One region of the Pantoea sp. X-Soil-TKNS-1279 genome, then DNA from elsewhere that is predicted to be linked to it. Evidence: riboswitches for the same ligand, from Rfam matches in the RefSeq annotation. Region 1 holds a riboswitch; each other region holds the start of a gene.

What was found. Region 1 has a riboswitch for thiamine pyrophosphate ahead of thiM (hydroxyethylthiazole kinase). Riboswitches for the same ligand answer to the same signal wherever they lie in the genome.
Region 2: linked by a shared signal. The riboswitch ahead of thiB (thiamine ABC transporter substrate binding subunit) and the one ahead of thiM (hydroxyethylthiazole kinase) in region 1 are both predicted to bind thiamine pyrophosphate.
Region 3: linked by a shared signal. The riboswitch ahead of AC6I8N_RS22580 (FAD-dependent oxidoreductase) and the one ahead of thiM (hydroxyethylthiazole kinase) in region 1 are both predicted to bind thiamine pyrophosphate.

The regions. Positions count from the first base shown of each region.
Region 1 covers NZ_AP035948.1:2,876,753-2,879,014, reverse strand. The annotation lists gene AC6I8N_RS13480 (DUF3606 domain-containing protein) at 401-589, shown strand; TPP riboswitch at 881-977, shown strand; gene thiM (hydroxyethylthiazole kinase) at 1,011-1,796, shown strand; gene thiD (bifunctional hydroxymethylpyrimidine kinase/phosphomethylpyrimidine kinase) at 1,793-2,262, shown strand, end outside.
Region 2 covers NZ_AP035948.1:804,254-806,515, forward strand. The annotation lists gene thiP (thiamine/thiamine pyrophosphate ABC transporter permease ThiP) at 1-293, opposite strand, end outside; gene thiB (thiamine ABC transporter substrate binding subunit) at 269-1,255, opposite strand; TPP riboswitch at 1,303-1,400, opposite strand; gene sgrR (HTH-type transcriptional regulator SgrR) at 1,436-2,262, opposite strand, start outside.
Region 3 covers NZ_AP035949.1:526,786-529,047, reverse strand. The annotation lists gene AC6I8N_RS22585 (LacI family DNA-binding transcriptional regulator) at 1-824, shown strand, start outside; TPP riboswitch at 1,056-1,175, shown strand; gene AC6I8N_RS22580 (FAD-dependent oxidoreductase) at 1,304-2,248, shown strand; gene thiS (sulfur carrier protein ThiS) at 2,232-2,262, shown strand, end outside.

The DNA.
Region 1 (2,262 bases):
ACGCGAATTATCAATGACGATGAGTACGATTTATGACGCAGGACGCAAAAATAAGCATTTAATTCACTAAAATCATAATGTTACTGTTTTGTTGTTTATGTGAGTCAATTGTTTCTCAGTACTTGATCCTGTTGATTAGCAGAAAACCGGGAACAACATTCAGCCTTTAGATGCAGCAAAAAAGTTTGCTCTGTTGTTCTTTGGTATAGTTGCTATACCTTGATATCGTCAGCCATATTGTCTAGGATTTTTTCCGGAAGCCAGCGCTGTGCTGGCTCCTGGCCTTAAGTGGGGCTGTATGGCAATCACCGGACGGCTAACATCCTTCGGTTAAGCTAACGAGTTACTCTTCTTAAGAAGCGATAGTCATGTTTTCAGGATTAACCTCAGGAGCTGCGAAATGGCTGATGATTTAAAGAGAAAACAACCGGAAGACAAACGCTTTATTAGTCTTACTGAAACCTGGGAGGTTGAGTATTGGACGAACACCCTGGAAGTGAGTGCGACACAATTGCGTACCGCTGTTGCTAACGTAGGTAATGGTACTGAGAAAGTTAAGCAGTACTTGAATCAATATCAGCGGAAGTGATTTTCAGGAAGAAAATAACTGACTAACCCCGTTCTGCGGGGTTTTTTATGGCTGCTGAGCACCGGTTGATAACTCCTGACAGGTGGAGGGAAGTCAGAAAATCTATGCTGCAATGGTTGTGGAAATTATCCCGAAGGCCATTTTATTAGCAATGGCTCTATGCAGAACGTGTATTTGCGTTCCATCGCGCTGCTACTGAATGTGCTAAAGCGTTCCGACGCAGCGTACGGAGTTGCTCGTTAACAGGACAGGCTTGCGTCAGCAGGCAACTTCCCCTAATCTGCCAGTCATATAAATGACTCGGGGTGCCCTTCCTTGTGAAGGCTGAGAAATACCCGTACCACCTGATCTGGATAATGCCAGCGTAGGGAAGTCAGATGCCTGACCGCATTCGCCTTCTTGATCGCCGGTTGGGAGCTTTATGAAACAACCTGACCTTCTTTCCTCCGCGCAACTCGCGCACTCGCTTCAGTTACTGCATCAACATGCTTCGCTGGTACATTGCATGACCAATGATGTGGTACAGACCTTTACCGCTAATGTCCTGTTGGCACTGCGTGCCTCACCTGCCATGGTGATCGACGCTGATGAGGCCGCACAGTTCAGCGGTTATGCCGATGCTCTGCTCATCAACGTGGGCACGTTGACGCGCGATCGCAGCATCGCCATGCAGGCTGCGGTAGAGGCGGCAAACCGTGCCGGCACGCCCTGGACGCTCGACCCGGTCGCGGTGGGCGCGTTAACCTTTCGCACCGAATTTTGTCAGCAGCTATTGACCCAGCAACCGGCAGCCATCCGTGGCAACGCCTCGGAAATCCTTGCCCTGGCGAACCAGGCGGCGGGCGGGCGTGGCGTGGACAGCTTGCATCAGGCTGACGCCGCACTCAGCGCTGCTCAACAGTTGGCGAATGATTACTGCAGCATCGTGGCGGTAACCGGCGAAGTGGATTACGTCACCGATGGTCAGCATACCTTTGCCATCCCGGGCGGCAGCCCACTGATGACACGCGTAGTGGGGACAGGTTGTGCGCTGTCGGCAGTGGTGGCGGCTTTTGCCAGCCTGCCGGGTGAACGTCTGCAACATGTGGCGGCAGCTTGTCGGGTCATGTCACTGGCCGGTGAACGGGCGGCACGTCAGGTCCAGGGTCCGGGCAGCTTTGTTGCTGCCTTTTTGGATGCGCTGTGGACACTGGAGGTGACGCCATGAAACGTATTAACGCATTGACTATTGCCGGTACTGACCCCAGCGGTGGTGCTGGAATTCAGGCCGATCTCAAAGCCTTCTCCGCGCTGGGTGCCTATGGCACCAGCGTCATTACCGCGCTGGTGGCGCAGAATACCCGTGGTGTGCAGTCGGTCTATCGTATCGAACCAGATTTTGTCGGAGCGCAGCTGGATTCGGTGCTCGATGATGTGCGTATCGACACGGCAAAAATTGGCATGCTGGCGGAAACGGCGGTGGTGGAAATTGTCGCTGACAAGCTGAAGCGTGCCAGCCTGCCGTTCGTGGTGCTGGACACCGTTATGATTGCCAAAAGTGGCGATGCGTTGTTATCACCGAATGCCATCGCCAGTCTGCGTGAGTTGTTGTTACCACAGGTATCGTTGATTACGCCGAATTTGCCAGAAGCCGCGGCGCTGCTTGGCGGCAGTGTGGCGGAGGATGAGAAGAC
Region 2 (2,262 bases), 2.1 Mb from region 1:
ATGGCGCACAGGCGTAACAGCAGGTTACGTCCGGGAAAACGTCGACGGTACAGGGCGCGTGCCAGCGGGATCGCGGGGATGACTGAGAACAGCGCCGACAGTAACGCCTGCCAGAAGGAGAAAGCCAGTACGTGATGCAGATAGTCATCGGTGAGCAGGCCACGCCAGTCACCGATGGGGGCTGACATCAGCAGCGCGCCAAACGCCAGCAGCGCCACCGCGCATAACAAGAGCGCGGTGAAACTGCCGGGCAGCAGCCAGCCGGGAATTAACGGCTGACGGCGCGTTGCCATGCACTTATCCAGTCGGCGCGATGGTCGGCAACCTCAGTCGGGCTATATTGCAACGCCGTTTGCGGTACGTTTAGCGTCTGATAACCGGCAGGCAGATCGCTTTTAATGACCGGATACATCCAGTTGCCGGTCGGGATGGTCTGCTGGAAGGCCGGGGATACCATAAACTGCATAAATTGCTGTGCCAGTTTTGGTTGTTTGCTGCTGGCGAGCTGTGCCGCCACTTCAACCTGCATGTAATGGCCTTCGCTGAACGGCGCTGCCGCGTAGTTTTCTTTCTTCTCTTCAATGATGTGATAAGCCGGGGAGGTGGTGTAACTCAGCACCAGATCGCCTTCACCTTTCAGGAACAGGCCATAAGCTTCACTCCAGCCTTTGGTGACGGTGACGGTTTTTTGCGCCAGTTTTTGCCAGGCTTCCGGTGCTTTGTCGCCATACACCTTTTGCATCCACAGCAGCAGGCCAAGTCCGGGGGTGCTGGTACGTGGATCTTCATAGATCACGCGCCATTTTTCAGGACTTTCCACCAACTCTTTCAGACTTTTGGGCGGGTTCTTCAATTTGTTTTTGTCATAGACAAAGGCGAAGTAGCCATAGTCGAACGGGATAAAGGTGTCGTTGTGCCAGCCATCTGGCAGCTGGAGTGCGCCGGTATCCACCTGGCTTTTGGCAAACAGGCCGGTTTTTTCTGCCGCCTGCACCAGATTGTTATCGAGGCCCAGCACGATATCCGCTTTGCTGTTTTTGCCTTCCATCCGGACACGATTGAGCAGCGACACGCCATCTTCGAGCGCGACATATTTCAGCTCACAGCCGCACTGGGCTTCAAAGGCTTTTTTTACTGCCGGACCGGGTCCCCAATCGGCAGAGAATGAATCGTAGGTGTAGACGGTCAGTACCGGTTTGGCAGCCAGCGCCGGGGCAGAAATCAGCAGCAGCACGGGCAGAATTTTTTTAAACACTTTGCGCTCCTTGAGGAGAAGATAAGGTTGAGTCGCAAAGGATCTGAGCAGTGAGGCATCTCAAATCCCTACGCCGGTATTAACCGGATCAGGTTCGACGGGTCTCTCTCAGCCCCTGTAATGCAGGGCACCCCGTTGAGAACGGCTCATTCTAGTCATTTCCGGCTCAGGGCGAAAGGTTCACAGCTCCGGCGGGGCAAACCAGGCGGATTTAAAGTCAAACCAGCCAAGGGTATTCATGCGCACACCACGCATACTGCGCTGGCCTTCCAGCAGCAACCAGTGATGAAACAGCGGATGCAGGTAGTCACTGTCCACCAGTTGCTTACTCCATTCCGCCAGCGGTAGCGTTTTTTCGCGCCAGCGTTCAGCCGCGCTTTGCCAGTCTATTGGGATGCATTGCTGCATCAGCGGCAGCTCATACAATTGGGCGAACAGCGAGTAATCCAGTGGCAGGGTGAAGTTGACACTGCCGAGCCAGATATCGCTTTCGCCTTCACCGTTAAACCATGCTTCGTAACTCAGTTCACGGGTGATTAACTCTACGCCCTGCTGCGCCAGCAGTGGGCGCAGCGCATTGGCGATCCCTTCATGCTCAACATGATGGCTGTACCAGCTGATGGTCAGTTGGGTGAGATGCTGTGGTTTGCTGACTGGGGTTAAGTCGCGGCGGTGGTGCCAGCGAGGAATCAAGCCATAGGCCGGGAACCAGTAGCGTTGATACCCTACCCCGGCGTTGTTCAGCAGGGCGATAGGGTTAAACAGATAGCTGACCCAGCGGCGGAAATGGGCATCGCGTCCTTGCTCTGAACGTTGGTCATACAGCAGAAAATAGCAACCCTCTTCCAGGCGGCTCTCCTCCGATTTTTCATCGGCGGTTTCGCCCTGCAACTTCACTCCGGCATACACCAGTTCGTCGCTGATTTCCGGCAATACCCAGATTGAGACATCATCAATCAGCGCGCGGTAGCCGAAGTAGTCATCAAAAGCGGCAATTTTAAGTTGGC
Region 3 (2,262 bases), on a different replicon from region 1:
TTATTTGCGAATCCGGTTCCAGTTTTCTCCATCAGGTGGAGCAACAGGTACGCGCTGCTATCAGTGATTATCCCCAGCTCCATTTCAGCCTCGATAGCGTGCCGAACGTGCAATTCAATGTCGAACGCTTCAGCCAACTGATTACCCGGCGAGCCGCCACCAGTAGCGGCATCATCCTGGTGTGTCGCGATGAGGTAAAAATAAATCGTGCGGTTAAAGCGGCGATTGATGATGGAGTCCCGGTCATTTGTCTGACCAGCGATCTGCCCAATTCGCGGCGCAGCGCCTATGTGGGTATTGATCAGGTCGCTGCCGGAGCCACTGCGGGCTGGTTTATGGGCCGTATGCTGCCCGCACAGCAATCGGGCAATATTCTGCTGATTTGTAGTTCGACCTATCGTACCCAGGAGGAGCGTGAGATTGGCTTTCGCCGCGTGTTGCGCGAGGCATTCCCCTGGTTAACCATTCGTGATCGCGTCAACATTAACGACGAAGCGGAAACCGCGTATCTCAGCGTAAAAAAATGGCTGGAGCGGGGGAACCCGTTGGCAGGGATCTACAACACCGCAGGCGGTAACGAAGGGGTGGCGCGCGCGTTAACCGATTTTGGCGTACAGGATCAGGTGATATTTATCGGCCATGAATTGAGTGAAGCGAGCCGACTGCTGCTGGAGAACGGCACCCTGGATTTGGTGCTCGGCCATGATATTCGTCAGGAGATCGATCTGTGCCTCGCCCTGTTGCAACAGCCGGGCAGCGGTCAGTCGTTCAGTGACAGCAAAATTCCGCTGCTCACCTGGCATCGCTACTCTTATTTTGCCTGACGGCTCAGGGGCAGAACACCACCCACAGAATAATCACGCCGAATACACACACCAGAATGGCTGAAATGATTGAATCAGCACACATAATTTACCTGCCGGATTTCAGGATGAGGGGACGAGAATACGCGCAAATCATGGAGAAAAATGGATGAACCTGAAACAGGGAATTTTTAAAGGTTAGGCTTTGTTGCCGGGCTTACACTTGACGTAGCCTGGCGGCTGCAATACAAATAGACGCGTCGGGGGAGTCTCGCTCAAGAGACTGAGAGGCTAAAAGCGCACTGCGCGGCTTAGCGACCCTTTGAACCTGACCCAGTTGATACTGGCGTAGGAAGACTGACAGCCTGTCATCTCGGCTGTCTGACATCGGGACGTTTTTCCGTTGCGCGTGTCATTTCCCTCCTCCTGTATCCCGGGTCTCAGTGCGAAAACTGAGAGGCCGATGTGAATTCTCCCCTTTGTATTACGGAATACCCGCTATGAGCCGCTGGTCTGTACTCGGTGGCGGTGTTGCGGGTCTGTGTGTGGCGACCTTACTTGCCGAACGCGGTGAACAGCTTGAAGTGATTAGCGATGACACGCGTCAGCCCGCCTCCTGGTTTGCCGGGGGTATGCTCGCACCCTGGTGTGAAGCAGAAAGCGCACCACGGGCCGTCATCGAGCTGGGGCAGCACTCCGCAACCTGGTGGCAGCAACGCGTCAGTTGCGTTGAACATCAGGGCACGCTGGTGGTGGCACCACCACGCGACAGCCAGGAACTGAACCGCTTTGCCCGCATGACCGAACAACATCAATGGATTGATCCGGCAGACGTGGAGCCAGCCCTCGCCGGGCGCTTTGCCCGTGGTCTGTTTTTTGCGCAGGAGGGGCATCTCGATCCTCGCCTGGCACTGAATGAAATGCGTGAAAAGTTGCAGCAACGTGGGGTGGCTTTTCACCACGGGAAGCCGTCGGGGCAGGTGATTGACTGCCGGGGCATCCATGCGGCAACAGCGTTGCCAGGCCTGCGGGCGGTGCGGGGCGAGATGTTGATTTTACACAGCGATGAGGTGCGCTTCTCACGCCCGATTCGTCTGCTGCATCCGCGCTTTCCCTGCTATCTGGTGCCGCGTCGCGGCGGCCATTTTATGCTCGGTGCAACTATGGTCGAAAGCCATGATGCCAGCCCGATCAGCGCCCGCGCCATGATGGAGTTGCTGAGCGCGGCCTGGGCCATCCACCCGGCGTTGGCCGAAGCGCGTATTGTCGAAAGCGCCAGCGGTTTGCGTCCGGCGTATCCGGCAAATCTGCCGGAAATCCACTATCAAAACGGGACATTTTACCTTAACGGGATGTACCGCCACGGCTTCCTGCTGGCTCCGCTGATGGCGGAACAACTGATGCAGCGTTTAACCTCGGAACAACTTCATGAATATTCAGCTTAACGGTCGCCCGGTGC